One region of the Kerstersia gyiorum genome, then DNA from elsewhere that is predicted to be linked to it. Evidence: predicted binding sites of a transcription regulator. Region 1 holds the regulator's gene; each other region holds the start of a gene.
The links. Region 1 encodes sigma-54, which starts transcription at its own class of promoters, with help from an activator protein. Its sites were predicted from a motif close to TGGCANGNAANCTGCTTT; they were not measured.
Positions count from the first base shown of each region.

Region 2: a site for sigma-54 is predicted at 5,518-5,535, ahead of urtA (urea ABC transporter substrate-binding protein). Genes of this name have one in related genera too.
Region 3: a site for sigma-54 is predicted at 3,495-3,512, ahead of glnA (type I glutamate--ammonia ligase). Genes of this name have one in related genera too.
Region 4: a site for sigma-54 is predicted at 2,252-2,269, ahead of ACEW7X_RS09145 (TorF family putative porin). Genes of this name have one in related genera too.

Region 1 is NZ_CP169556.1:105,243-112,578, forward strand. Features, by position in the region: gene leuA (2-isopropylmalate synthase) at 1-1,230, opposite strand, end outside; gene ACEW7X_RS00390 (TetR/AcrR family transcriptional regulator) at 2,426-3,001, shown strand; gene ACEW7X_RS00395 (hypothetical protein) at 3,049-3,654, opposite strand; gene rpoN (RNA polymerase factor sigma-54) at 3,686-5,071, shown strand; gene ACEW7X_RS00405 (MFS transporter) at 5,095-6,291, shown strand; gene ACEW7X_RS00410 ((2Fe-2S)-binding protein) at 6,379-6,621, shown strand; gene bfr (bacterioferritin) at 7,042-7,336, shown strand, end outside.
Region 2 is NZ_CP169556.1:2,855,382-2,862,717, reverse strand. Features, by position in the region: gene urtE (urea ABC transporter ATP-binding subunit UrtE) at 1-152, opposite strand, end outside; gene urtD (urea ABC transporter ATP-binding protein UrtD) at 259-1,134, opposite strand; gene urtC (urea ABC transporter permease subunit UrtC) at 1,127-2,263, opposite strand; gene urtB (urea ABC transporter permease subunit UrtB) at 2,260-3,927, opposite strand; gene urtA (urea ABC transporter substrate-binding protein) at 4,188-5,450, opposite strand; gene atzF (allophanate hydrolase) at 5,924-7,336, shown strand, end outside.
Region 3 is NZ_CP169556.1:1,901,507-1,908,842, forward strand. Features, by position in the region: gene ACEW7X_RS08410 (YicC/YloC family endoribonuclease) at 1-673, opposite strand, end outside; gene rph (ribonuclease PH) at 784-1,524, shown strand; gene rdgB (RdgB/HAM1 family non-canonical purine NTP pyrophosphatase) at 1,521-2,156, shown strand; gene hemW (radical SAM family heme chaperone HemW) at 2,180-3,400, shown strand; gene glnA (type I glutamate--ammonia ligase) at 3,569-4,978, shown strand; gene glnL (nitrogen regulation protein NR(II)) at 5,037-6,095, shown strand; gene ntrC (nitrogen regulation protein NR(I)) at 6,095-7,336, shown strand, end outside.
Region 4 is NZ_CP169556.1:2,062,519-2,069,854, forward strand. Features, by position in the region: gene ACEW7X_RS09140 (NCS2 family permease) at 1-1,274, shown strand, start outside; gene ACEW7X_RS09145 (TorF family putative porin) at 1,381-2,154, opposite strand; gene ACEW7X_RS09150 (IMPACT family protein) at 2,520-3,137, opposite strand; gene ACEW7X_RS09155 (ABC-F family ATPase) at 3,152-4,753, opposite strand; gene ACEW7X_RS09160 (LD-carboxypeptidase) at 4,989-5,960, opposite strand; gene tadA (tRNA adenosine(34) deaminase TadA) at 5,957-6,418, opposite strand; gene ACEW7X_RS09170 (LrgB family protein) at 6,493-7,227, opposite strand; gene ACEW7X_RS09175 (CidA/LrgA family protein) at 7,220-7,336, opposite strand, start outside.

The sequences.
Region 1 (7,336 bases):
GCTGAACTCAATCTGCAGGCGGCGCGGGAGGACCAGGCCGTGGTCGTTTTCCAGCAGGTAGGACACACCGCCCTTGCCCGACTGGCTGTTGACGCGAATGATCGCATCGTAGCTGCGGCCGACATCGGCCGGGTCGATTGGCAGGTAGGGCACCTCCCACAGCGCGTCGGGCTGCTGCACGGCAAAGCCCTTCTTGATGGCGTCCTGGTGGGAACCGGAGAAGGCAGTAAAGACGAGGTCGCCGGCATACGGGTGGCGCGGGTGTACCGGCAATTGGTTGCAGTATTCGGCACAGCGGCGCACTTCGTCGATGTCGGAGAAATCCAGGCCCGGATGCACACCTTGGGAATAGAGGTTCAGCGCCAGCGTCACGAGGTCGACGTTGCCGGTGCGTTCGCCGCTGCCGAACAGGCAGCCTTCGATACGGTCGGCGCCGGCCATGACGGCGAATTCGGCGGCGGCCACGGCCGTGCCGCGGTCGTTGTGCGGGTGCACGCTAATGATGATGCTGTCGCGGCGTTCCAGGTTGCGGTGCATCCATTCGATCTGGTCAGCGTACAGATTGGGCGTGGTGGCCTCGACGGTGGCCGGCAGGTTGAGGATCAACTTCTTCTCGGGCGTGGCATCCCAGGTGCGGGCCACGGCGTCAGCCACCATCAGCGCCACTTCGGGTTCGGTGGTGCTGAAGACTTCGGGCGAGTATTCGTAGCCCCATTGCGTCTGCGGGTATTTGGCCTGGGCTTGCATGACCCACTGGGTACCGCGCACGGCCAGGTCGCGCACTTCCTCGGGCGACATCTTGAAGACGATCTTGCGGAAGGCGGGGGCGCAGGCGTTGTAGAGGTGAATGATGGCTTGCTTGGCGCCAGCGGCGGCTTCGGCGGTGCGTTCGATCAGGTCCTGGCGCGATTGGGTCAGCACGATGATGCGGACATCATCGGGAATGCGTTTTTCGTCGATCAGCTTGCGCACGAAGTCGAAGTCGGTTTGCGACGCCGACGGGAAGCCCACTTCGATTTCCTTGAAACCAATCTTGATCAGCTGGTCGAAGAAGCGCAGTTTGCGTTCGACGCTCATGGGCTCGATCAGGGCCTGGTTGCCGTCACGCAGGTCGGTGCTCATCCAGATCGGGGCTTTCTCGATGCGGCGGCTGGGCCAGGTGCGCTCGGAGAAGTCACGAGTGAACGGGACGAATGGGCGGTACTTGGTAGAAGGATTGGCAAGCATGATGCACCTTTGGATCAAGGAGACAGCCGCAGGGGGTATTTGGATCACGGCCTGGCTCCCGCCCATGGTCAGGACCATGGGTGCCGGTTTTGCCGGCGAAATTGAACGGGGAACGGGTATAGGCGTGGCGACAGGCTGCCGAACTGCCACTGAGCGCTAGGCTCGGCAACCGATCGGTAGTAGTAGCGATTGAATGTGCAGCGAGGCAATGGAGGCGCCAATGGACAGGCGCAGGCCGGCGCGCAGAGCAGAAATGCTTGCGTTGGAGTCGAGAGAGGAGATCGACGTATAGGCCATAGTGTGCATAGTCCAACATGTTTGGCCGGGAAAGTCAAGAAAGACCCTGGTTAACCGTGATACCGTGGGCCGCCCTGATGTCCGGTGTCGGGCTGGCGCAACTGCAATGCGCTAAGGGCGTTGCAGTTGGCGGCACGAACGGCGTCTATTGCAGGCCATTTGTGCGATGGCCTGCACCCGTGCGGCAGGGTAAATGGTGTCCAAGTGTTTTTGTCCGGTCACATGATTGTCCTGTGGAGCAAGGAAAGTTGTATTCCCGGACTGGGATACTGCCGGATTGCCTGTTATTTCAGATATTAGAAAATAAAAGGCCGTGTATTAAAAAAAACTGTAATGAGATCCATGGTCCCGGACAGGAAACTGCAGGCATCTGCCCGGTGATTAGACAGCACCGATGCTGGAATGTCCGGCGCTATTGGGCGCGATAAGCTGCCAATTGTGATAGTCCTTGGCGATGCATGCCATTGGTGAATACCTGAGTCTTGGGATTGACATTGGTGCTATGACGAAAATACTGATTTTTCAGCTTCAAATAATTTCTGCTTTTTTGGGGTAAATCCGTATATTGTCGGACGAGTGGGTTAATTGTGAGGAATTGTGCGCAATTGTCCGGCAGTTGTCAGTGTATGTTCGTGATTTTGCGGAAATAGGTCAGGGAATCAGTCCGGGTCTTCGCCTTTCGTAGGGGTTGGAATTTCTTTTGCAATGCGGCATGATGCATGCCTAATGCATTAGAGTAAAAACCAGGCGAATATTTATTTTGATAGCATTGGCCCTGCGGATGGATAGGACGTCGTGCTGGTAAGGCTGCACGATTGCCGGTCGTGTTCGCATAGGAAATTTTTGCCTGGCCGGAGAGATGACCGTTGTCATTTTCTGCGTTGGTCGTAGGGGATCTGATATGGATATGCGCGCACACATTATTGAGGTCGCGGGCACTTTGTTTTATGCCGAAGGCATCAGGGCAGTGGGCGTAGATCGCATCATCGCCGAAGCGGGGATTGCCAAGGCGACGCTGTACCGGCATTTCGCCACCAAGGAAGCACTGGTGGTTGCGTATTTGAGGGACAGATACGAAAGGATTACGCAACATCTGCGCGAACAGGTGCTGGAAAACGACCAGCCGGATCCGGCAGAGAAGGCATTGTTACCTTATCGTATTCTGCAGGAGATGGGTGCACGCAGCGAATATCGCGGTTGTGCCTTTCTGCTGGCGGTGGCGGAAAACGAAGGATGTGCGCCGGTGTTGGCAGTGGCGCGCGAGTATCGGCGCTGGATCCTGCAAATGTTTACCGAATTGGCCGGTAATCTGACGGATGAGGCCGATGAATTGTCTGAGGAATTGACGCTTTGCTTTGAAGGTGCGATGGCGGCAATGGCCATTCATCGTGAACCGTTCGCAGCAGAGGTCGCCCGTCGCTGCGCATTCGCGCTCATTCGTGCGCGCCAGCCGTTGTCCGTGGCGAGCGTAGCGTGAACGCGGCATTCTCCGGCTAATCTGCCGGGGAATGCCTGCGTTTCATTTCAATCAGTCTCCAGGCGCGGTTCCTGGCGTTGTTGCTTGAATAATGCCGCGGGCTGGCCTGTTGTGGCCGTTTGAGCATTCGCCGGTTTCATCGCAGCCGCCAATGCGGCGCGTTGTTCGCTGGCAATATGGAATTTCTCCACGCGCCCGCTGGCCAATTCGGTGGCAGTGCGTTTCAGGTCTCCCAGCGCCAGGGGCGTCTCCCTGTCCTGCCATACCCAATCCAGTACGGCGCGGCCATCATCGGAAAGGTCGCGGCATAGCGGCGCCAGTTCGCCCGGCGGCACGATTTTTTCCCAATGATGGTTGATTCTTTCCCGCGCCCACGCGCGCAGCAGGGACAGTACCCCCAGGCTCAACAGCACGGCCAGCGCCCACCAGACATAGGGGCCGCTGCGCAAGGCCATGTCCTGTGCGTTGGTACTGAACTTGGCCAGGAATTCATAGCGTTGGGCCAGGCCATATGACAGGCCTTGCCAGCATAGCCAGAGCCATGCCAGGGCGGCGAGCAGGATCAGGCCTCCATCGCGCAGCAGCGCAGGCTGCGCCTGGGCGCGCAGATAATTATTCAACACTTGCAGATCATATCGGCTGGGTGAAGTCATGTCGGGTCTTATGGTGCAAAATATGGTTCCCATGATACGACCCGCGCTGGAAATTCGCCAAAGTCAGCAGTTGGTGCTGACGCCACAGTTGCAACAGGCCTTGCGTCTCTTGCAACTGTCGTCGCTGGACCTGCAACAGGAAATCTCGCAGGCGCTGACGGAAAACCCGGTTCTGGAGCTGGAATCCCCCGAACCCGCCGCTGAGTCGGTGGCGGCCGAGGATCTGTTTTCCGGAGGCGGCGGCCCGCGCCAGGACGGCGACGACGATTTTTTCCCCGAGGCTGCCGCCACGCCGTCGCTGCGCGAGCACCTGCTGGGGCAGATTTCCTGTACCCGTGCCAGCCGTCGTGACCTCGCGCTGATGACCGTGCTGATCGACGAATTGGACGATAACGGCTATCTTGCGGCCAGTTTCGAGGAAATCCTGGCCTATTTGCCGGAATCGCTCGAGGTTGAACAGGGCGAACTGGAAGCGGCATTGGCCTTGCTGCAGAATATGGAGCCGGCCGGTATTGCCGCCCGCACGATGTCCGAATGCCTGCTGCTGCAATTGCGGCAGCCGGATGCCAAGGTCTGGCCCGAGGCCCGCGACGCTGCCATTGTGGCGCTGGCGCGGCGCCTGTGCGAGAGGCATCTGGACGCCCTGGCGGCGGGCCGGCTTGCTTTCCTGTGCGAGGAATTGAAGTGTTCGCCGGCCGAGGTGCGTACCGCGCACGCCCTGATCCGGCGGTTGGACCCTTACCCGGGCCGGGCCTGGACGGTGCCGGTGGCGGATTTTGCGGTTCCGGACGTGATCGCTTACCGTAGCGGCAATGGCTGGCGTGTTCGCCTGAATGGCGACCTGGTGCCGCGCCTGAGCGTGAATGATGCCTATGTGCAGGCTCTGGGGCAGGAGCCGCGCGGCAGTTACGAGGGCCTGCAGTCCCATGTGCAGCAGGCGCGCTGGCTGATCCGACAGGTAGCGCAGCGCTTCGATACGCTGCTGCGCGTCTCTACCGAGATCGTGGCGCGGCAGCAGGCTTTCTTCGAATCCGGCATGGTGGCGTTGCGGCCGATGGTGCTGCGCGAGATCGCCGAGGCCTTGGGCATGCACGAGTCCACGATATCGCGGGCGACCTCCAGCAAGTACATGGCGACGCCGCACGGCACGCTGGAGCTCAAGCGGTTTTTCAGTACCGGCGTGCCGGCAGCCGATGGCGAGTCGGCTTCTGCGGCGTCGATTCAGGCGATGATGCGTGAAATGCTGGATCAGGAAGATCCGCGCAAGCCGCTGTCCGATAGCCAGCTGATGGCCAAGCTGGCCGAGCGCGGTGTCGAGCTGGCGCGCCGCACGGTTGCCAAGTACCGGGAAGGCATGAGAGTGCCTACGGCTTCGCAGCGCAAGGCCATGGCCTTGATGCGTATGGATGATTGTTGAAGCCCGCGGGCGATTTCAGGACTATGGACGATTCTTCTTTCAGCTTGCGCAAGATTGCGTTGGCAGCCTACGGACCTTCCGTGCTGTTCGGCGTCGGTATCGGCGCCATGACGCCAGTCATTGCCCTGAGCGTGCGCGGCCTGGGAGCGTCATATGCCGTGGCCGGGCTGGTGGCCGCGCTGGTGGGCCTGGGTTCGCTGGTCAGCAATATCCCGGCGGCGCTGCTGGTCAATCGCTATGGCGAACGGCGCGCGATGATAGGCGCATCGCTGCTGAGCGCGGTGGCCATGCTGATCGCGATGGCAGCCCATATGGTGTGGATGATGGCGGTGGCGACCCTGTTGGTCGGCGCGGCCGCATCAGTGTTCCAGCTGGCGCGGCAAAGTTACCTGGTGCAGGCCGTGCCGCTGGCCATGCGGGCGCGGGCGCTGTCCGTTCTGGGCGGCACGGCGCGCATAGGCGCGTTCGTCGGGCCGTTCGCGGGAGCCGGTTTGATTGCGTTGATGGATTTGCCGGGTGCCTATCTGTTGGCGATGATCGCGATGCTTGGGGCCGGGGTGCTGGCCTACAAGGTACCTGATCTGGAGGTACCGGCCGCCCTGGCGACGGTGGGCGGGGGCAAGGCGTCGCTGCTGTCGATTGCGCGCTCCCATGCCGGTGTATTCCTGAGCCTGGGCATAGGCGTCCTGTTGATCAGCGTGCTGCGCGCCACCCGGCAGGTGGTGCTGCCGCTCTGGGCGGAACAGCTGGGGCTGGATTCGGTTGCGATTTCGGTGATCTATGGCCTGGTGGCGGCGTTGGACATGGCCGTGTTCTACCATGCCGGCAAAATTATGGACCGCCATGGGCGGGTCTGGGTGGCGGTGCCGTCGGTGTTGCTGATGGGCGCCAGCCTGATGCTGATGCCGTTTGCCTCGGGCGTTATATCGTTCATGGAGACGGCCTTGATGCTGGGCTTCGGCAACGGCATCAGTTCCGGCATCGTGATGACGCTGGCGGCCGATGCCGCTCCGGCACAGGGCCGGCACCACTTCCTCGGCCTATGGCGGCTGGTGTCGGACGTGGGGTCCAGTGCTGGTCCCCTGCTGTTGTCGGCCCTCACGGGAGCCATTTCGCTGGCGGTGGGAACCTTTGTTGTTGGAACGTTCGGGCTGGCGGCAGCGGCGGTATTCTGGCGTTGCCTGCCGCATGGCCCGGGACCCTACCGGCGCAAGGCCTGAGGAGCGGAGCCTGGCCGGGAAAACCCCGGGGCCGGGGAGGCAGGAAGACGCTTGCATATGACATGGACTTTCAAGATAATTAGTCTCATGTACATTTGTATTTGTAACGCTGTCACTGAGCGCCAGGTTCGCGCATGCGTCGATTCCGGCGCCGCGACGCTCGATGATCTCCAGTATGAGCTCGGCGTGGCCAGTTGCTGTGGCCGCTGTGCCGAGAGCGCCTGTTCCTACTTGCCTGGCGGCGCTTGCCACACCGTGGCGACTGTCGCCTTGCCGGCCGGCGCGGCGTCGGAGATCCTCCCGGCCAGCGCCGCTCAGCAAGCCGCCTGATTCGCTCAGTATCCGGGTTGGCGTGCCGCCAGGCACGCCATGGCCTGTGGTGTTTCTGTATGATTTAAACAACAGCAGACACCGGCCATTCTCATTTGGTCCAACACCTCTGTTGCGGCAATTTACTCCTGATCTTCGGTTTTTTTCATGAAAATCAAACGGTTTTCATGAATTTTGCGTCTGCCAGCCCGCATCAGGCCTGATCCGGCCATGCGGCATTTTGCAGTTGCAGACGCATTCTCATTCGCCAGAGCTTTCCTGTCATGGGTTGCACGGCGGTTTACCACATGCATAGTCGGCATGGGCTTTTGCCCGCGTGGATGCTAGCCTGACTGGGTTTCAGCGGCGGCCAGGGCCTTGCCTGGGTGTGTTGTTTCCCCATGCCGCTGCCTTATCAAACCCATACAGCCGGAGCCGACGATGAAGGGTGACAGACAGGTTATCAAGTTTTTGAATGCGCAACTGACCAATGAGCTGACGGCCATTAACCAGTATTTCCTGCATGCGCGCATGCTGCGCCACTGGGGGCTGAACCGCCTGGGCAAGTATGAGTACGATGAATCCATCAGCGAAATGAAGCACGCCGACAAACTGATGGAACGGATCTTCATGCTGGACGGCCTGCCCAACCTGCAGGACCTCCACAAGCTGCGCATCGGCGAAGATGTGCCGGAGATCCTGTCCTGTGACCTGAATCTGGAACGCGATGCCCACG
Region 2 (7,336 bases), 1.1 Mb from region 1:
AACACGCCCATCAGACACTTGAGCAGTGTGGTCTTGCCGACGCCATTGCGGCCCAGCAGCGCCATGCACTCGCCGCTGCGAACGTCCATGGAGACGCTGCGCAGCGTGTGGCTGCTGCCATAGTATTGCTCGATTTGCTTGATTTCCAGCATGTCACTCTTCCTTTTCCTGAGGGGCTCAGGCGCGCTGTTCGGCGTGTCCGGTTTGCGGGCGGCCGATGCGGCAGATGGCGCTCTCAGGGCTGCAATGCTTCCGTTATTAACGCCCCAAATACACCTCAATGACCCGCTCATCGTTCTGTACCTGGTCCATGCTGCCTTCCGCGAGTACCGAGCCTTCGCTCAGGACCGTGACGTTGCCGCCCTGGGCAATTTGCGTGACGAAGTCCATATCGTGCTCAACTACCATCAGCGAGTGCTTGCCCTTGAGTGTGTTGAACAGTTCGCCCGTGCGTTCGGTTTCAGCATCGGTCATGCCGGCTACGGGTTCGTCGAGCAGCAGCAGTTGGGGTTCCTGCATCAGCAGCATGCCGATCTCCAGCCATTGTTTCTGTCCGTGCGACAGCAGGCCGGCCTGGCGCGCATAGGCCTGTGTCAAGCCAACGGTTTCCATGACTTCGGCAATGCGGTCTGCCTGTTCGCTGGTCAGCCGCGACCGCAAGGTCGGCCAAACACGTTTGTCGGCCTTCATGGCCAGTTCGAGGTTTTCCAGTACGCTATGCGCCTCGAATACCGTGGGACGCTGGAACTTGCGGCCTATGCCTATGTTGGCGATTTCGGTTTCGCTGAGCTTGGTCAGGTCAATGTTCTGTCCGAAGAAGGCGCTGCCGCTGGTGGGCCGGGTTTTGCCAGTGATGACGTCCATCATCGTGGTTTTGCCCGCGCCGTTGGGGCCAATGATGCAGCGTAGTTCACCGACGCCGATATACAGATTCAGGTCCTTGATGGCGCGGAATCCGTCGAATACCACGTTGATATTCTCCAGGTAGAGAATGACGCCATGAGTGGTGTCCACGGTATTACCGGCCGCGGCGGCGGGCAGGGCGCGGCTGTAGCTGGCTTCGCCGCCGGGGTGCAGTTCGGAGCGGATGTCCGGTTCTTTGACGGAGGCTTGCGTCTTGGGTGCATCAATCATGGGCCTGCTCCTTGCGCCGGGCCGCCAGTTTGCGGGCCAGGCCGACCATGCCTTGCGGCAGGAAAATTGTCACGATCACGAAAAGCGCGCCCAGTGCGTACAGCCAGTATTCCGGCATGGCTGTGGTGAACCAGGTTTTCAGACCATTGACGGTGCCAGCGCCGATGATCGGGCCGAAGAGCGTGCCACGGCCGCCGGTGGCAACCCAGATCACCATTTCAATGGAATTGGCCGGGGACATTTCGCTGGGGTTGATGATGCCTACCTGCGGCACGTAGAGCGCGCCGGCCAGGCCGCACAGCATGGCGGAAATGGTCCAGACGAAAAGCTTGAAGCCCAGCGGTTCGTAGCCCAGGAAGCGCACGCGGCTTTCGGCGTCGCGCACGGCGGTCAGTACCCGGCCATAGCGTGATTGCGTCAGCAGACGCGAGAGCACCAGGGCGGCGAACAGCACGGCCAGGGTGATCCAGAACAGCCAGGCGCGCGTGGCTGGCGCGGTGAGGTTGAAACCCAGGATGCGCTGGAAGTCGGTGAAACCGTTGGTGCCGCCAAAACCGGTTTCATTGCGGAAGAACAGCAGCATAGCGGCGAACGTCAATGCCTGGGTGATGATGGAGAAGTACACCCCCTTGATGCGCGAGCGGAAGGCGAAGTAGCCGAACAGGAAGGCCAGCAAACCGGGGACGGCCAGCGCCAGCAGCATGGCCCACCAGAAATGCTGTGTCATGGACCAGTACCAGGGGTATTCGGTCCAGCCGAGGAAGGACATGAAGGCGGGCAGGCGGGAGCCGCCTGCGGCAGCGGTTACTTCAGCAGTGCTGCGCATCAGGTACATGCCTTGGGCATAGGCGCCCAGTGCGAAGAAAATGCCATGCCCGAGCGAGAGGATGCCGGCGTAGCCCCACACCAGGTCGAGCGCCAGCGCGGCCAGGGCGTAGCACATGAACTTGCCCAGCAGCGCAACCGTATGCGCTGGCACATGCAGGGCATGGCCGGGGGCAAAGAACAGGTTCAGCAGCGGCAGGATGGCCAGTATCGCGGTGGCGATGGCCAGGGCGGTCCAGGCCTTGGCGGGGAACAGCGGCTGGCGGTTGAGCGCCAGCAGGGTATCGCGGTGGCGCTTGTTCATTCCACGCTCCTTCCTTTGGGGGCGAACAGCCCTTGCGGGCGCTTCTGGATGAACAGCACGATCAGGACCAGGATGGCAATCTTGGCAAGGACCGCGCCGGAGAAGGGTTCGATGAATTTGCTGATGCTACCCAGACCGAAGGCGGCAATCACGGTGCCTGCCAGTTGGCCTACGCCACCCAGTACCACCACCATGAAAGAGTCGATGATGTAGGATTTGCCGAGGTCGGGGCCGACGTTGCCCAACTGTGAAAGCGCGACGCCGGCCAGGCCGGCGATGCCTGCGCCCAGGCCGAAGGTCAGCATATCGACGCGGCCGGTGGCGACGCCTACACAGCCGGCCATGCGCCGGTTCTGCGTAATGGCGCGCACGAACAGGCCCAGGCGGGTGTGGTTCAGCAGCAGCCAGACGAAAGCCACCACCAGCAGCGAGAACACGATGACGGCCAGGCGGTTGTAGCTCAGTACCAGACCATTCATGATTTCCTGGCCGCCGCTGAGCCAGCCTGGGTTGGCCACTTCAACGTTCTGCGCGCCGAACAGGCTGCGCACGGCCTGCATCAGCACCAGGCTGATGCCCCAGGTCGCCAGCAGCGTTTCCAGCGGACGGCCGTAGAGCCAGCGGATGACGGTGCGTTCGAGCACCATGCCGACGCAGGCCGTGATGACGAAAGCCACGGGCAGGGCTGCCACCACATACCATTCCAGCCATTGCGGAGCGAATTGGCGGAAACCGGATTGCACCAGGTAAGTGGCGTAGGCGCCTATCATCAGCAGTTCTCCATGCGCCATGTTGATCACGCCCATCAGCCCGAAGATGATGGCCAGGCCCAGCGCTGCCAGCAACAGGACGCTGCCCAGGCTGATGCCGTAGAACAGGTTGCCCAGCCATTGCACAGTTTGCAGGTGGCGGTCGATGGCGGCGACGGCTTGCTGCGCAGCGCGGCGCACCTCGGCGTCGGGTTCGGCCCAGTTGCCGTTGTGTTGCACCAGCATGCCGGCGAGCACGTTGCGGAACGATGCGTCGTTGGCGGCAGTCAACAATTGCACGGCATGTAGCCGGGTCGCGGCGTCAGGGCTTTGCAGTTCCAGATTGGCTTGCGCGACAGCCAGCGCCTGCTTGACCTTGTCATGGCCTTCGCTTGCCAGCGCCTGCTGCAGCATGGGCAGCAGGCTGGCATCGGTGGTGTTGCGCAGTTGTTGGGCGGCAGCCAGCCGGGTGGCCGCGTCGGGCGCGTACAGCTGCCCGGTGGCGAGCGCGCCGGAGAGGGCGCGGCGCAGCCTGTTGTTGATGGTAATGCGGCTGGCATCGACGGGCAGCGGCTCATGCGCGCCGGTCAGGGCATTGATGGCCGGGTGGTTGGCTGCAATGCCAGTGTTGTCGGCGCCACTGTCTATGATCCAAACGCCGCCATTTGGCGTGCCGCGCAGGCGGCCGTCGGCCAGTGCCTGCAATATCGCCAGGCTTTGTGCATCGCCGGATTTGCCCAGGCGGTCTATGGCTTCCAGGCGTTCGTTGTTGTCGCCCGAAGCCAGTTGGGCCAGGCTTTCGGTAGAGACGGCAGCCTGGGCTGGCGCGGAGACTAGCAGCAGGCAGGCCAGCAAGGCCAGCACGGCTGCCAGCCAGGCAGGCCGGCTTGATGCGTGGAACAGGGTAGGAAACATAATGGATGCCCTGGTGTGTAGTCGGTCTGTCTTGTTGCCATGTCGGCGGTAAGACTCTTCGGCCAAAAAGCAGAAGCCGTCCGGCCTCGCTGCCCGTTTGCTGCGAGAGAAGCGGGGTTCGGCCCAGGTTCATGGCCAGTAAGTTTGAGGCCCATTGATCCTGGGGGAGCCAGGCCAGGCAATGACGCGCTGTCTGGGGAGGGGGCGAGGTCTGCGGCCCCTGGGGGCTGGTGGCCTCGCCGTTCCTGCAACGGTGCGGCTTACTTGGCCGGCGCCGTGTCCGGCTTCTTGTCGTTGCCGGGCAAGTAGGGACTCCAGGGCTGGGCACGGATCGGGCCGTCGGTTTTCCACACTACGTCGAACTGACCATCGTCGCGGATTTCACCGATGAATACTGGCTTGTGCAGGTGATGATTGGTTTCATCCATTTTGATGGTGAAGCCGTCAGGCGCCGCGAAGCTCTGGCCACCGATTGCTTCGATGACCTTGTCCACATCCGTGCTGCCTGCTTGCTCGACCGCCTGTTTCCACAAATTGATGCCGATGTAGGTAGCTTCCATCGGGTCGTTGGTCACGACAGAGTCGGCCTTGGGCAGGTTCCTGGCCTTGGCATAGGCTTTCCATTTTGAGATGAAGGCTTCGTTGGTGGGATTGTCCAGCGATTGAAAGTAGTTCCAAGCTGCGAGGTGACCGACCAGCGGCTTGGTGTCCACGCCGCGCAGTTCCTCTTCGCCCACGGAGAAGGCGACAACCGGCACGTCGGTGGCCTTCAGGCCGGCATTGCCCAGTTCCTTGTAGAAGGGGACGTTGGAGTCGCCGTTGATGGTAGAGACCACGGCTGTGGGGCCGCCCGCCGCGAAGCGTTTGATGTCGGCGATGATGGTCTGGTAGTCCGAATGCCCGAAGGGCGTGTACACCTCCATGATGTTCTCGTCGGTGATGCCCTTGCTGTTCAGGAAGGCGCGCAGGATCTTGTTGGTGGTGCGGGGGTAGACGTAGTCCGTGCCCAGCAGCACGAAACGCTTGGCGCCGCCGCCGTCTTCGCTCAACAGGTATTCGACAGCGGGAATGGCCTGCTGATTTGGGGCCGCGCCGGTGTAGAACACATTGCGTTCCAGCTCCTCGCCTTCATATTGCACCGGGTAGAACAGCAGGCCGTTGAGCTCCTTGAACACCGGCAGCACGGCCTTGCGCGAGGCGGAGGTCCAGTTGCCGAATACCACGGCCACTTTTTCCTGCCCCAGCAGTTCGCGTGCCTTTTCCGCGAAGAGCGGTTCGCTGGAGGCAGGATCGACCACCACGGCTTGCAGTTTTTTGCCAAGGACGCCGCCATTGGCGTTGATTTCGTCAATGGTCATCAGCGCTACATCCTTGAGCGCGGTCTCGGAAATAGCCATCGTGCCTGTGAGCGAATGCAGGATGCCGACCTTGATGGTGTCTTCGGCATAGGCGTTCAAGGACAGCCCGGAGGCCGCCAGGAGGGTCGCTACGGTCAATTGCTTGAGGATCGTTCTGCGTTGCATGAGAAAGCCTTCCCTGAAAGAGGTTGGATTGCTGCGGGGCGATGGCAGGACGCCACCTGCAGTCCATTCAGCAAGATCCGTGCCAGATTTCGGATCGCCATGGAGGCTCAGGCGTCGGTCAGCGCAGGCGTGCCTGCGGCAAGGCACTTTCAGGGGAACACCGTGGGGCGGCTTTCTGGGTAATTCGAAGAGATTCTGCTGCCCTTTGCGGCAGGAACGCAGGCACCATCCCGACAGTTTTTTGATAGAAAAAGGTGCGCGACGCACCATTGTGGGATGCCTAAAGGGGGAGGGCAGAGAGGTGCCTGTCTCGTGGCGAACCGCCAGGGAAACTGCGTGTGCGACCTCTTTTTCAGTATCGGATTTTCATATTTATCAGTGTCTTATGGGGATATCGGATAGCTGCGTACGAGTGTGATGGCACGGATATTGCTGGGTGATGCTTGCTTGTATACCAATAAGGATTCCACAGCATGATTTCCTGCACATCCTCATTTCCTTCCCGTGGCTGGACCCTGGCGCAGTGGCGGCATGCCTATATCGAACAGAATGCGGATGCCAGCGAATTATTGACGCAGTTGCTGGCCGCCCTGACGGCGGGCGATGCCGCCTGGATTGCGAAGGCTTCGGCAGAGCAGTTGGCACAGCAGTTACAGACGCTGGCAGCATTGCTGCAGGCGGCTGGCGGTGACCGCAGCCGCCTGCCTTTGTATGGCGTACCGTTTGCCGTCAAGGACAACATTGATGCGGCAGGCTGGATGACGACTGCCGCTTGCCCGGCATTCGCCTATCTAGCCCGGCAGGATGCCTTTGCCGTGGCTCGCCTGAAGGCGGCGGGCGCGATTCTGGTGGGCAAGACAAACCTGGATCAATTTGCCACCGGCCTGGTGGGGACGCGTTCCCCCTTTGGCGTCGTGCCCAACAGTTTCGATCCTGCCTACATCAGCGGCGGTTCGAGTTCCGGTTCTGCGAGTGTGGTGGCACGCGGCCTGGTGCCGTTCGCGCTGGGAACCGATACGGCGGGTTCCGGACGTGTGCCGGCCGCATTCAACAACATTGTTGGCTTCAAGCCGACCAAGGGCTGGGTGGGCAACACCGGCCTGGTGCCTGCCTGCCGTACCCTGGACTGCATCAGTACTTTTGCCTTGACGGTAGAAGACGCGGCGCTGGTGATGCGCAGCATGGCCGGCTATGACGCTGCCGATGGCTACGCGCGCCAGCGTCCTGTCACCGCGCCAGTGCGGTTTCCGGCTGTGCCGCGCCTGGCGGTGCCAGATCATCTCGAATTCTTTGGCGATGAACAGGCTCGGTCGAACTTTGCCGAAGCACGGCAGCAGCTGCAGCAAATGGGGGCAGTGCTGGAAGAAATTGATTTTTCCCCCTTTTCGGAATTGGCCGGGCTGTTGTACCAGGGGCCATGGGTCGCGGAGCGCTTCGTGACCGTTGCGGCTTTGTTGGCTCAAGAGCCGTCTGCATTGGACCCGGTGGTCGCAGGCATCGTGGGGCAGGCGGGGAATTATTCGGCGGCCGATGCCTTTCGCGCCGAGTACCGCCGGGCGGACCTGGCACGGCGTATCCAGGACAGCCTGGCCGGCTTCGACGCATTGGTGGTTCCCAGCACGCCTTCGATCTACACCATTGAGCAGTTGTGCCAGGAGCCGGTACGCCGCAACTCGGAATTGGGTATCTATACCAATTTCACCAATCTGGCCGACCTGAGCGCGCTGGCTTTGCCTGCTGGCCTGCGTCAGGACGGTCTGCCCGCGGGCATTACCTTGATTGCACCCGCCTGGCATGACTGGGCCTTGGCAGATTTCGGCAGGCGCTGGCAAGCCCAGGCTGGTGTCCTGCCGGGTGCGCCTGGCGTGGTGGCGCAGCCTGTACCG
Region 3 (7,336 bases), 1.8 Mb from region 1:
CGCGCAGGCTGAACAACGTGGTTTCCTGCGCCAGGCGTTCGCTGAGTTCGGTGCCGCTGATCTGCGCGAAGCCGCCGGGCGCGGCTTGTTCCAGGGTTTCGCGCAGCTTGTCGGCCAGGCGTTGGCGATAGTGCTCGAGGATGGCCGGCATGGCGGCTTCCACCTGCACCACGGTGGCGTGGATGGCGGCAGCATTCTGCTGCATGATCGCGCGCAGGCGTTCGCCTTCACGCTGGCGGTTCTGGCGCAGCTGGGCCAGGGCATCAGAGGCTGCAGCCAGCGCTGCGGCAGGCCAGTCCTGTTCGTCAGGGGCCGCAGGCGCCTGCAACTGGCTTTGCAGCGCGTACAGCTCATTGAGGCCGGGTTCGCGCAGGTTGGGGAAGTATTCCCGCGCCAGCGCCTGCTGGGCTGCCGCCTGGGCCAGGAAATCTGCGTCCAGCGTACTGCTGCGGCTGGTGCTGCGGCGGGCGTAGGCCACGCGGATTTCGACCTTGCCGCGCTGCAATGCCTTGCCTATCTGTTCGCGCAGCGGCGCTTCTATCTGGCGCAACTCGTCCGGCATGCGGAAATGCAGGTCGAGAAAACGGCTGTTGACGCTACGGAGTTCGACCGACAGGGTGGCGGTGCTGGCTTCGGCGTTGGCGCTGCCGAAGGCGGTCATGCTTTGGATCATGCGACTACCTTGAAAAAATGCATGGCCTGTCGCACTGGCTGGGTGCCAGTGGCAGCAGGGGCTTCTACAATGTAGGGAATTCTATCTGTTGGAGTGTTCTGGTGTCAGAGATATCGTCTTCCCTGTTGGCGCGCCGTCCTGCTGGCCGCGAGGCAAACAGCCTGCGTCCGGTTTCGGTCGAGCGTGGTTTTTCTCCCTATGCGGAAGGCTCGGCGCTGATACGCATGGGCGGCACGCATGTATTGTGCACAGCCAGCGTCCTGGAAAAAGTGCCGCCCTTCCTGAAAGGGCAGGGGCGTGGCTGGGTGACGGCGGAATACGGCATGCTGCCCCGCGCGACTCATACGCGTGGCGACCGCGAGGCGGCGCGCGGCAAGCAAAGCGGCCGTACGCAGGAAATCCAGCGCCTCATCGGCCGCAGCCTGCGCGCCGTGTTCGATCTCGAAGCGCTGGGTGAACGCACGCTGCATCTGGATTGCGACGTGCTCCAGGCCGATGGCGGCACACGTTGTGCCAGCATCACGGGCGCCTGGATCGCGGCGGCCGATGCGGTCGATTGGCTGTTGCGCGAAGGGCGCATCACGCGCCAGGCTGTGACCAGCCAGGTTGCTGCCGTTTCCGTCGGCCGGGTGGCGGGAGCCGCCTTGCTGGACCTCGATTATCCCGAAGACTCCGGCTGCGATGCGGATGTCAACGTCGTGATGACGGGGGCAGGCCATCTGGTCGAAGTGCAGGGCACCGCGGAACGCCAGGCGTTTGACCGGCGCGAATTCAATGAACTGCTGGACCTGGCCGAACTCGGTATCGGCCAGTTGTTCGATATCCAGCGCCAGTCGCGGAGCGCGGCATGAGCGCGGGCGGGTTGAATGCGCAGGCCCCGGCCGGGCTGGAACGCATTGTTCTGGCGTCCGGCAATGCCGGCAAGATCCGTGAGTTCCGCCGCTTGTTCGAAGCCTATGGCACGGAACTGGTGCCGCAGGGCGAGTTGGGCGTGCCCGAAGCGCCGGAGCCGCATTGCACCTTTATCGAGAATGCTCTGGCCAAGGCGCGTCATGCCAGCAGGCTGACCGGCCTGCCGGCGCTGGCGGATGATTCCGGGCTGTGCGTGCCGGCGTTGGGTGGCGCACCAGGCGTCTATTCGGCGCGCTATGCGCAAATGCAGGGTGGCGAGAAAAGCGATGCAGCCAACAATGCCTGCCTGGTTCAGGCATTGGCTGGTAAAGAAGACCGCCGGGCGTTTTACGTGGCTGTCCTGGTCCTGGTCAGGCATGCGGATGATCCGCATCCGCTGGTGGCCGATGGCGTGTGGCACGGCGAGGTCGTGGATAGTCCGCGTGGCGAGCACGGCTTCGGCTACGACCCGCATTTCTTTTTGCCGCAGGAAAACCTGACGGCAGCGGAAATGGCCCCCGAGCTGAAAAACCGCATCAGTCACCGGGCGCTGGCCTGGCAGGCGCTGGCGGCACGCCTGGCGCAGGCCTGAGCGGCAAGGGACTCCGGCTCTCCATGGCTACTGTCATTCCCATCATGCCTGCAGGCCTGTCGCGGCGCGAGCTGCGGCAGGCGCAGGCGACCGTCCTGCAGGCCTTGCCGCCGCTGGCGCTCTATATTCACGTGCCGTGGTGCGTGCGCAAATGCCCGTACTGCGATTTCAATTCGCACAATGCTCCCGCCACGCTGCCCGAGGCCGAGTTCCTGGCCGCGCTGCGCAGCGACCTGGAACAGACCCTGCCTCAGGTCTGGGGACGCCAGGTCATTTCCGTATTCATCGGCGGCGGCACTCCCAGCCTGTTGTCGGCCGGCGCCGTCGATGAAATGCTGGGCATGGTGCGTGCCTACCTGAAATTGCTGCCGGATGCTGAAATCACAATGGAAGCGAATCCGGGCACGGTGGAGGCCGGGCGCTTCCAGGCCTATGCACGCAGCGGGGTGAACCGCCTGTCTCTCGGTGTGCAAAGTTTCGATGACGCCTGTTTGCGCGCCCTCGGGCGCATCCACGATGGCAGGCAGGCACGCGACGCGATTGCGCTGGCGCTGGATGCCGTGCCGCGCGTCAATCTGGACCTGATGTTTGCCTTGCCTGGCCAGGACGAAGCCGGTGCGCGCCGCGACATCGATACGGCGCTGTCTTTCGGCACGGGCCATTTGTCCCTGTATCACCTGACACTGGAACCGAATACTGTTTTCGCGAAGTATCCGCCGCCTTTGCCCGACGACGATGCCGCTGCGGCGATCCAGGAAATGCTGCAGCAGCGTGCGGCAGAGGCCGGCTACGAACAATATGAGGTTTCCGCCTATGCGCGGGCCGGGCAGCGTTGCCAGCACAATACCAACTATTGGGAATTCGGCGACTACCTGGGCATAGGGCCCGGCGCTCATGCCAAGATATCCTTCCATGACCGCATCCTGCGGGAAGCACGCACCCGCAGTCCTGAACAGTGGATGCAGCGTGCCCTGGCGGGTGACGGCTCTCATATCGCCAGCAGCGATGTCCTGACGCCTGCGGACCTGCCTTTCGAATTCATGCTCAATGCACTGCGCCTGCGCGCCGGGGTGCCCAGTGCGAGCTTCAGTGCGCGCACCGGTTTGCCCCTGGCGGCCATTCATGCGCAATTGCGGCGCGCCATGAACAAAGGTTTGCTGGATGCAGATCCAGCAGTATTGCGCGCTACCCCCCTGGGATGGCAGTTTTTGAACGATTTACTGGAAATGTTTTTGCCGGAGTGATCCAATCCGGTGCAGTGATCCATATTGGTGCCAGGATGGCACCAATATGGTGCATTAATATCTTACTTTCGTGTCCTGCCAGCCGGGGAAAAGCTGGCACGCTAATTGCTTGATAGGGAACGAACGCGCAGCGTGGCGGCGCGCGGTACTCACCTTACTGGAGATAACATGGCTACGCCTCAAGATGTGCTCAAGACTATTGCGGAAAACGACGTCAAGTTCGTGGACTTCCGCTTCACCGATACGCTGGGCAAGGAACAACACGTTTCGGTGCCGGCGCATCGTGTAGAAGAAGAAACCTTTGAAACCGGCCAGGCTTTCGACGGCTCGTCCATCGCCGGCTGGAAAGGTATCGAAGCCTCCGACATGGTGCTGATCCCGGATGCCTCCACTGCCCACCTCGATCCGTTCACGGAACAGTCGACACTGATCCTGACCTGCGACGTGATCGACCCGGCCGACATGAAGGGCTATGACCGCGACCCGCGTTCGCTGGCTCGCCGCGCCGAGGCCTACCTGAAGTCCAGCGGCCTGGGCGACACCGCCTATTTTGGCCCGGAACCCGAATTCTTCGTGTTTGACGGCGTGTCCTGGGATGACGGCCCTTCGGGCGCGTTCTACAAGATCGCTTCCGACGAAGGCGCCTGGTCGCGTGCCAACGACGCCAGCAGCAATTCCGGCCATCGCCCGCGCGTGAAGGGCGGCTATTTCCCGGTTGCCCCGGTCGATTCCTTCAACGACATGCGCGCTGAAATGTGCTTGTTGATGGAAGAGCTGGGCGTGCCTGTCGAAGTGCACCACCATGAAGTGGCAGGCCCTGGCCAGCTGGAAATCGGCACTAAGTTCAGCACGCTGGTGCAGCGCGCCGACTGGACGCAGATCATGAAGTACGTCATTCACAACGTGGCGCACAACTACGGCAAGACGGCAACCTTCATGCCCAAGCCCATCGTTGGCGACAACGGTTCCGGCATGCACGTGCACCAGTCCATCTGGAAAGATGGCCAGAACCTGTTCTCGGGCAATGCCTACGCTGGCCTGTCGGAGTTCGCGCTGTACTACATCGGCGGCATTATCAAGCATGCCCGTGCGCTCAACGCCTTCACCAATCCCGGCACGAACTCGTACAAGCGCCTGGTTCCGCACTTCGAAGCACCGGTCAAACTGGCATATTCGGCCCGCAACCGTTCGGCCTCGATCCGCATTCCGTACGTGGCCAACCCCAAGGGCCGCCGCATCGAAGCGCGCTTCCCGGACCCTCTGGCCAACCCGTACCTGGCGTTTTCGGCACTGATGATGGCTGGCCTGGATGGCGTGCAGAACAAGATTCATCCTGGCGATCCCGCCGACAAGAACCTGTACGATCTGCCGCCGGAAGAAGATGCAAAGATCCCGACGGTGTGTTCGTCGCTGGAGCAAGCGCTGGAATCGCTGGATAACGATCGCGAGTTCCTGACCCGTGGCGGCGTGTTCAGCAACGCAATGATCGACGCGTACCTGGGCCTGAAGCAAAACGAGGTCAATCGTCTGCGCATGGTGGCGCACCCGGTCGAATTCGATATGTACTACAGCCTTTAAAACCGGCCAGCGGCGTGCTTGCCACGCCGCTGCGCCACCGCCCCGGGAGCCGTCCATCATGAATCTCGACGCATTGGATCTGTTGGCCTGCTCGGTGCTGCTGGTTGACGAGCAGGGGCGGGTGGCGCACGCCAACAGCGCGGCCGAAGACGTATTCGGCCGCGCCCGCCGGCGCCTGGCAGGGGTTTCCGTTGAACGCCTTTTCGTGGAAGCGGCGGATATCCGTGCTGCCGTGGCTGCATCGCAGGCGGATGGTTTTGCCGACTTGCGCCTGCACCTGCAGGCGCGGCGCGGGCTGTCGGAGACTCCCGCAGTTGCAGTGACGGTCTTGACGCTGACGGCGCAAGCCTGGCCCACGCTTATTGAAGTGCGCGAGGTGACGCAGGCGCAGCTGGCCGACCGCAACAGCCAGATCTATGCCAGCCTGCAAGGGCAGCGCGAGCTGCTGCGCAACCTGGCGCATGAAATCAAGAATCCCCTGGGCGGATTGCGCGGAGCAGCGCAATTGCTGGAATCGGAACTGCCCGATCCTGCGCTCAAGGAATACACGCAAGTCATTATTTCCGAGGCAGATCGCCTGCAGGCGCTGGTCGACCGCCTGGCGGCTTCGCAGCGCATTGCGGCGGTGCGCCGGGCGCCGACCAATATTCACGAGGTCTGTGAACGTGTCTGCGCGCTGATCCGCGCGGAGTTTCGCGATGACGTCGTGCTGCAGCGGGATTACGACGCATCCGTGCCGGAAATCATGGCCGATGCCGAGCGCCTGATCCAGGCCTTGCTCAACGTCATGCGTAACGCAGCCCAGGCGCTGACGCAGCCCACCCGGACGCCCAATGCGCGCATTACCCTGCGCACCCGGGTCATGCGGCGCGTCATTATCGGCGGCAGGCAGGAGCGCATGGCCCTGGCGGTATCCGTCATCGACAACGGTCCTGGGGTACCGGAAGGTATCCAGGATCGCGTTTTCCACCCGTTGGTGACTGGACGCGCCAGCGGCACCGGCCTGGGCCTGAGTCTGGCGCAGGATTTTCTCCAGCAGCATGACGGTGTGATCGAGTTCCGTTCGGAACCTGGCAACACTGAATTCAGCCTGGTACTACCCATGGAGCTCGCTTGATGAAATCGGTTTGGATAGTTGATGATGACCAGGCCATCCGCTGGGTACTGGAAAAGGCGCTGGCGCGCGCCGGCGTTGCCACGCGCAGCTTTCCTGGTCCGGAAAAAGTGCTGCAGGCACTGGAGCAGGAACAGCCCGACGCGCTGGTGTCGGACATTCGTATGCCTGGCGGCGGCGGGCTGGAATTGCTGGGCGAGATCAAGGCACACTATCCGGCCTTGCCGGTGATCGTCATGACGGCCTACGCGGATCTGGAAAGCACGGTATCGGCCTTTCAGCATGGGGCTTTCGATTATCTGGCCAAGCCGTTCGACGTCAACGATGCCGTGGCCTTGATCCAGCGTGCCACCCAGGATGCCAGGCGCACGCCGCCTGCCCATGGCGAGGCCGCCACCATGCCGGTGGACCAGCGCGTCATGATGATGCGTTCCTCGTCCACGGCGATGCAGGAAGTCTTTCGCGCCATCGGCCGCCTGGCGCAATCTCGTGCCACCGTGCTGATCACTGGTGAATCCGGCACAGGCAAGGAGTTGATCGCGCGCGCTTTACACAGCCACGGTTCGCGGGCTTCCGCGCCCTTCATTGCACTGAATGCCGCCGCCATCCCGCGCGACTTGCTGGAAGCGGAATTGTTCGGGCACGAGCGTGGCGCGTTCACGGGTGCCAGCCAGTTGCGGCGCGGCCGTTTCGAGGAAGCAGACGGCGGCACTTTGTTCCTGGATGAAATTGGCGACATGCCGCTGGAGTTGCAGACGCGTCTGCTGCGGGTCCTGGCCGAAGGCAGCTTCTACCGTGTGGGCGGTTCCCAGCCTGTGATGGTGGATGTGCGCATCATCGCCGCCACGCACCAGCCGCTGGAGCAGCAGGTTGCCCAGGGGCGCTTCCGTGAAGATTTGTTCCATCGCCTCAATGTCATTCGCCTGCGCCTGCCGCCCCTGCGCGAGCGGCGGGAAGACATTCCGGCGCTGACCGAGCATTTCCTGGCGCAGAGCGCCCGCACGCTGGGAGTGGCGTCCAAAGCTCTGACGCCAGAGGCCATGCAGGCGTTTTGTCGCTTCGATTTCCCGGGCAATGTGCGCCAGCTGGAGAATTTTTGTCATTGGATTACCGTCATGGCACCTGGCCAGACGGTCGGGCTGAGCGATCTGCCGCCCGAAATCGCTGCGGCGCGGGTTCAGCAGCAGACATCCCCGGCGTCGGCGGGGATGCCAGGGCAGGCCTACGCCGGCGGTGGTAGCATG
Region 4 (7,336 bases), 1.9 Mb from region 1:
AACTACGTGAGCACGGCACAGACGCGCGCACCGAGATCATCGCCGGAATCACCACCTTCCTGACGATGTCTTACATCATCTTCGTCAACCCGGACATCCTGTCCAAAACCGGCATGGACCGCAGCGCCGTCTTCGTCGCCACCTGCCTGGCCGCCGCACTGGGTTCGGTCATCATGGCGCTGGTGGCCAACTGGCCGGTCGGCATGGCACCCGGCATGGGCCTGAACGCGTTCTTTGCCTTCACCGTGGTCGGCGTCATGGGCTACAGCTGGCAACAGGCGCTGGGGGCAGTCTTCATTTCCGGGCTGATTTTCATCATCCTGACGGCCACCGGCATACGAGCCTGGCTGATCGACGGCATACCCAAATCCTTGCGCAGCGCCATTGCTGCCGGCATCGGACTGTTCCTGGCGATCATCGCGCTCAGCACCTCTGGCATCATCGTCGCCAACGAGGCAACCAAAGTGGCGCTGGGCGACATGCACCATCACGCCCCGCTGATGACGCTGGGCGGCTTTTTCCTGATTGCCATCCTGGACGCCCTGCGCGTGCGCGGCGCCATCCTCATCGGCATTCTGGTCATTACCGTGCTGTCGATGGTGCTGGGCTACAACGACTTTGCCGGTGTATTCTCCATGCCGCCCAGCATCCTGCCCACCTTCATGCAACTGGATGTCGTCGGCGTGCTGCAGACCGGATTCATCAGCGTGATCCTGGTATTCGTCCTGGTAGAAGTCTTCGATGCCACCGGCACCCTGGTGGGCGTCGCCAAACGCGCCAACCTGCTGCCGGAAGGCAAGCCCAACCGCCTGGGCCGCGCACTGTTTGCGGACAGCACGGCCATCATCGCGGGTTCGGCGCTGGGCACCAGCAGCACGACCGCATTCGTTGAAAGCGCATCCGGCGTGCAGGCTGGCGGCCGCACCGGCCTGACCGCGCTGGTTGTCGCCATCCTGTTCCTGGCAGCCCTTTTCATCGCGCCGCTGGCCGGCTCCGTGCCGGCGTACGCGACAGCGCCCGCGCTGCTGTACGTAGCCGGCCTGATGATGCGTGAAATGACGGATATCAACTGGGGCGACATCACCGAAGCCACGCCAGCAGCGCTCACCGTCCTGATGATGCCCTTCACCTATTCCATCGCCAACGGCCTGGCCTTCGGCTTCATCAGCTACGTGATCCTGAAGACCGGCACCGGCCGCATCCGCGAGGTGCACCCTGCCACCTGGGTCGTGGCGGCGCTGTTCATCATCCGCTACGCCTGCTTCCCTGGCTGACCCGGTCATACAGAGCGGCCGCTGCCGTCCTGCACCAGCGTCCCTTTTGCCGATGTAAAAATGGGTACCGCCATGGCGGTACCCATTTTTTTTCTGCCTGCCCGCTTCAGAATGCGCGGGAGACCGAGAATACCGCGCCCAGACGGCCGGACTCCTTGCCGCTGCGGGTAGGCAGCCAATTGCTGTCACTCGCGCCAACCGCCGCCAGCCCCAGCACCCAGCCATTCAGATCCTTGCTGACGCCCAGCCGATAATCCACATAATGGCCGATGCCATCGCCATTCATATCCACCTGGTTCTTCAGCTTCTGATAGCCAAGATGGGCATCCAGCCCCCAGCCGTCGCCCAGGTCAAAGCTGGCCGACGCATCCAGGTACCAGGTGCCTTTGCTATCCGGCGTATTGAAGAAATCACTGGGCGAGTACGAATACTTCAGGCTGAACGCCTCATAGCTCAGGCCCAGGTACAGATCCGTATTGCTGAAATTGCCGCCCTTGCCTGCCACCGGGGTTTTGTCAGAACCCGGATACCAATACTGCAGCACGCCGATATCCAGCCCCAGGCCGTGACCCAGCTCGCCACTCCAGCCGCCATAGAAATCCATTTCCAGGTTCGCCTCGTTGAAGACGTTATCGGCCACGTTCGAATTCCAGTTCCCCAGGTAAAAGCCGGAGGTATGCGTCAAATCCACCCCCAATTGCACGGCAGGACGGAAATTGGTCTGGGAATAGCCCCGGAAACGGTAGTCATTGGTCAACGTGGCATTGCCTGACAGGGTAAATCCGGAACCCAGATCGGTTTCGGCCCGGGCGGGCGGCGCGCCCAGGGCAAGACCCAGCGCAGCAGTGGCAAGCGAGGCGACTAGCAAGGTATTCTTCATGATGGGATCCAGGCATAGGCAAGAGGAATGGCTCGGGGCCATGACACCCTGTCCGCCAGCCCGGAAAACGGGCCGCGTGGCAGGCTTCACTGCCTCTCAAGCATTTTTCATGCCAACCTTGCCGCCGCAGATCCGGCGCGCCATCATCGCCCCGGAACGGACGTCTTGCCTCCAGACGGTGCACTGCAAGCGACACCGGTGTGCCAAAAGCAGGCATCTGACGCACCAACAACGCAAACCAGGCCAGTCCGCCGGCGTGAAACGCTATCCGCAGCTTCCAGAGCCCATAGTTAACAGCGGGGAAACAAGGGGGCGCGTGCTTGAGCCTCGGCGCCCGCGCCACAACACAAGGACAAAGACACGACTCAACCCGCGTCGCCAGCCTCATCCTGGACCTTCCAGGGGGCCTTGCCGCGGGTCATATCCACCAGGCCGCGCCGCACGCTATCGAGTGCGCTCTCCGGCACCTTCAGCACCCAGGACACGCCTTCCCCGTCATAATGCTCAGCCATAACCTCGGCACCCTGGCCCAGCACGAAAGCCTGGCAGCGCGCCAGATCGGCAAACACCACTGCCGTTTCCACCAGCCGGCTGGGAATAATGACGCGCTTGGGCGCCAGGCGCAGGCATTGCGCCGCAGCGCCGGAATAGGCCCGCACCAGCCCGCCGGCTCCCAGCTTGATACCGCCGAACCAGCGGATCACCAATACTGCCACCTGATCCAGCCCCTGCCCCTCTATCGCCTGCAGGATGGGACGCCCGGCAGTCCCGCCGGGCTCGCCGTCATCATTGAAGCGATACTGCGCACCAATCCGATAGGCCCAGCAATTGTGCGTGGCTTCCGGATCGCTGGCAGCGGCGAAATGGGCCAGGGCCTGCTCGACCTCACTCACCGGCCAGGCCAGTGCGAGGAAACGGCTCTTCTTGACGTCTTCCTCGTAACTGGCCGGCCCTTCCAGGGTGCAGATAGGCGTGCTGCTCACTGCGGCGTCCAGAATCAGCCAGCCACGCCCTTGGAGGCCAGCAGCTCTTCATAGGTGCCACGGTAATCGTTCACCTTGCCGCCATCCTGGATCTCGAAAATACGCGTTGCCAGGCCGCTGACGAACTCACGGTCATGGGACACGAAAATCAGTGTGCCTTCGAACTTCTCCAGCGCCAGCTGCAACGACTCGATGGATTCCATATCCAGGTGGTTGGTCGGTTCGTCCATCAGCAGCACATTATGCCGACCCAGCATCAGGCGGCCGAAGGTCATGCGATTCTTCTCGCCACCGGACAGCACGCGCGCCTTCTTGGGCAGATCGTCGCTGGAAAACAGCAGGCGGCCCAGTACAGAACGGATGGCCTGATCTTCGTCGCCGGGCTGGCGGAAGCGGCTCATCCAGTCGAACAGCTGCTGGTCCGTATCGAACTGGTCAGACACGTCCTGCGCCATATAGCCGATATCGGCATTCTCGGACCACTTCACCATGCCGCTGTCCGACGCGAGGTCGCCCGCCAGCATGCGCAGCAGCGTCGTTTTACCCACGCCGTTGGCACCAATAATGGCGATCTTTTCCCCGGCATCGACCATGGCCGAGAACGGCTGGATGACCGGATGGTCGTAGGCCTTGGAAATGCCCTCGACCGTCAGCGCCAGGCGATGCATGACCTTGTTCTGCTCGAAACGGATATACGGGTTCTGGCGCGACGACGGCTTGACCTCCACCGTATCCGCCTTGATGCGGTCGATCTGCTTCAGGCGCGAGGTGGCCTGACGCGACTTCGACTTGTTGGCGGCGAAACGCCGCACGAAGTCCTGCAGTTCGGTAATGCGTTCCTTGGCCTTGCTGTTGGCCGCCATGACGCGTTCGCGCGCCTGGGCCGAGGCCAGCATGTAATCGTCGTAGTTGCCGGGGTAGATGCGCAACTCGCGATAATCCAGGTCGGCCATGTGCGTGCAGACCTGGTTCAGGAAGTGGCGATCGTGACTGATGATGATCATGGTGCTCTGGTAGCCGTTGAGCACTTCTTCCAGCCAGTGAATGGTGTGGATATCCAGGTTATTGGTCGGCTCGTCGAGCAGCAGTACGTCCGGCGCGGAAAACAACGCCTGCGCCAGTAGCACGCGCAACTTCCAGCCAGGGGCGACTTCACGCATGGGCAGGTTGTGCTGCTCCACCGGAATTTCCAGGCCCAGCAGCAGCTCACCGGCACGCGCCTCGGCGGTATAGCCGTCATACTCGGCGAACTGCGCCTCCAGGTCGGCCGCGCGCATGTAATCTTCTTCCGTCGCATCCGCATTGGCGTAGATGGCGTCGCGCTCGCTCATGGCCTGCCACATTTCCGCATGGCCCATCATGACCACGTCCAGCACGCGGACATCCTCGAAAGCGAACTGGTCCTGGCGCAGCTTGCCCAGCCGCAGGCCCGGGTCCAGCGTCACATTGCCCGCACTCGGCTCCAGATCACCACCGATGATTTTCATGAAGGTGGACTTGCCGGAACCATTGGCACCGATCAGGCCGTAGCGATTGCCATCGCCGAACTTGACCGAAACGTTTTCGAACAGGGGTTTCGGGCCGAACTGAATTGTGAGATTGGCTGTAGAGATCACGATAAGGGGAAGAGAAGAAACAGATTGGCGGCCTGCAGGACAGGCCAGGCAGACGCCGCCGGGCGCCAGGGGGAAATGCCTGGAGAAACAGCGAGTGTACCAAGCGCCGACGGCAAACGCATCCCGGCCACGCCGGGCACGGCCTTCACACGGCACCGGCCACGGTTGGCGGCGCTGCCGGAAAGCCGCTTTCCCGGCCTGCAGGCCGCCAGTGCCAGGCCTCGTGCAGCAAGGTTCAGCGGCGCGACAACCGGGCACGCCCGGCCTGCCATTGCAGGCAGACCCGTGCGCCTATCGGCAGCGTCAGGATACCTGGTACATGGCCATGCGGCAGGCCGCCAATCAGCGGTACCTGCACCTGGCCCGCCAGCCAGTCGAAAACCTGCTCGAGATCATGGCCCTGCTGGCGTTCGGGGGCGCCGCTATCGGTAAAGCGGCCCAGCAGGACGGCTCGCTGCCCCCCCAGGATACCGGCATGCAGCAACTGACTAAGCATGCGTTCCACCCGGAATGGCGATTCGCCGACATCCTCCAGGAACAGGATGCCGTCCTGTACCTGCGGCAGGTAAGGCGTTCCTATCAAAGACACCAGCAGCGCCAGATTGCCCCCCCAGAGCGTGCCTTCGGCCTGCCCGCTGGCCGCCCTGCCCGCCATACCATCGGCGAGCCCGGCCGATGCGGGCCAGACCGGCGAAAAATCGGCCAGCAAGAGTGACTCATCCATGGCGGCAAGAAAACTTGCCACCATGGATGAATCGGGCGTCAGCGCGCCGAAGTCGCCGCATACCATTGGCCCGGCATCACTGCCTGCTCCAGTACTGGCCAGCAGACCCAGGCTGAATGCCGTGCAATCGCTATACCCGACGAAACGCTTGCCGGAGCCCGCCCAGGCGGCCCAATCCAGGCGGTGCAGCAGCCGGCTCAGGCCGTAACCGCCACGCGTCGCCATGACAATGCCGGCGGGCTGGGCCATGGCGCGCTCGAACGCCGCCAGGCGCTCGTCGTCAGTACCGGAAAAACGCTGATAGCGTCCAGCAGCCGCCGGGTCCAGCGTCACCTCGAAACCCAGCGAACGCAGATAATCGGCGCCACGCAACAACTCTGCCTGATCGCGGATTGCCCCTGCGGGCGACATCACATAAATGGCACGCGCCTGCCCGCCGCGAGTGACTGCGCCGCCGGGCTCGTGTGCATTGGAAGAACTCATTGCTGCTCCTGCTGCGTTTTCTTGAGCAGGCGGCGCTCACGAAAGAACGCGCGCAACTGCTCGCCACATTCTTGCGCCAGCACGCCGCCCTGCACTGCCGTATGGTGGTTCAAGACCTTGTAGGCCGATAGATCAAGCACGCTGCCACACGCTCCGGTCTTGGGGTCTGTGGCACCGAACACGACGCGCGCCAGGCGCGCATGCATCATGGCACCCATGCACATGGCGCACGGTTCCAGCGTGACATACAAAGTGGCGCCCGGCAGGCGGTAATTACCGGCGTTGGCCGCAGCCCGGCGCAACGCCACGATTTCCGCATGCGCGCTGGGGTCGCTGTCACCAATGACACGATTTCCGCCCACGGCGATCTCGTTGCCCTCGGCATCCACGATCAACGCGCCTACCGGCACCTCTCCCCGGGCTGCCGCCTCGGCAGCCTGCGCCATCGCGCGGCGCATGCGGGCGGCGTCGGTCAGGCTGGCCGCAGCAACGGCGTCGGGCAAGGCGGCAGCGCCGGAAGTATTTTCTGCACTCATCCAAACAACCACATGATCACCGGTGCCATCCAGGGCGCCAACACGGCGGTCACAATCCCGTTGAGCCCCATGCCCAGCCCGGCAAACGCTCCCATGTCCATGGAGACCTGGAAAGCACGTGCCGTCCCGATGCCGTGCGATGCCACACCCAGGGCAAAGCCGCCCAACACCGAAGTATCCAGGCGCAACAGGCGCAGGACGGAAACCCCAACGATGGCGCCCACCATGCCCGCCACCAGCGTAAAGGATACGGCCAGCGACGGCAGGCCACCCAGGTGCTCCGCAACGCTCATCGCAATCGGCGACGTGGCGGATTTAGGCACCATGGACATCGCCAGCACCTTATCGCCACCCATCAACAATACCATTGTGGTGCCCGACACGATTGCCATGACCGATCCGGCCAGCAGGCCTGCTGTCAACGGGCGCCAGGCGAGCTTGAGCCTGGGCCAGAGCCGTGCCAGCGGCACTGCCAGTGCCACGGTCGCGGGACCGAGCAGGAAGTGGATGAATTGCGCGCTATCAAAATAGACATCGTAGGGAATGCCCCCCAATGCCAGAATGCCCGTCACCAGAAAAACGGCGATGGCAACCGGATTGGCCCAGGGCGCTCGGCCGGTACGTACATGCGCCCATTGCGCAACCAGAAACGCGCACAGGGTCAGCGTCAGCCCTGGCAACGGAGAAGCGGCCAGATAGCCCACCAACCCGCCCGTAGCGGCGTCACTCATGATGTGTCTCTCCCGCGGCACGCTTGCGGTCGCTATCCACCATCCAGCGCGCAACCAGGCCGGTTACCACGAGAGTGAGAATCGTACTGATCACCAGCGATAAAAGAAT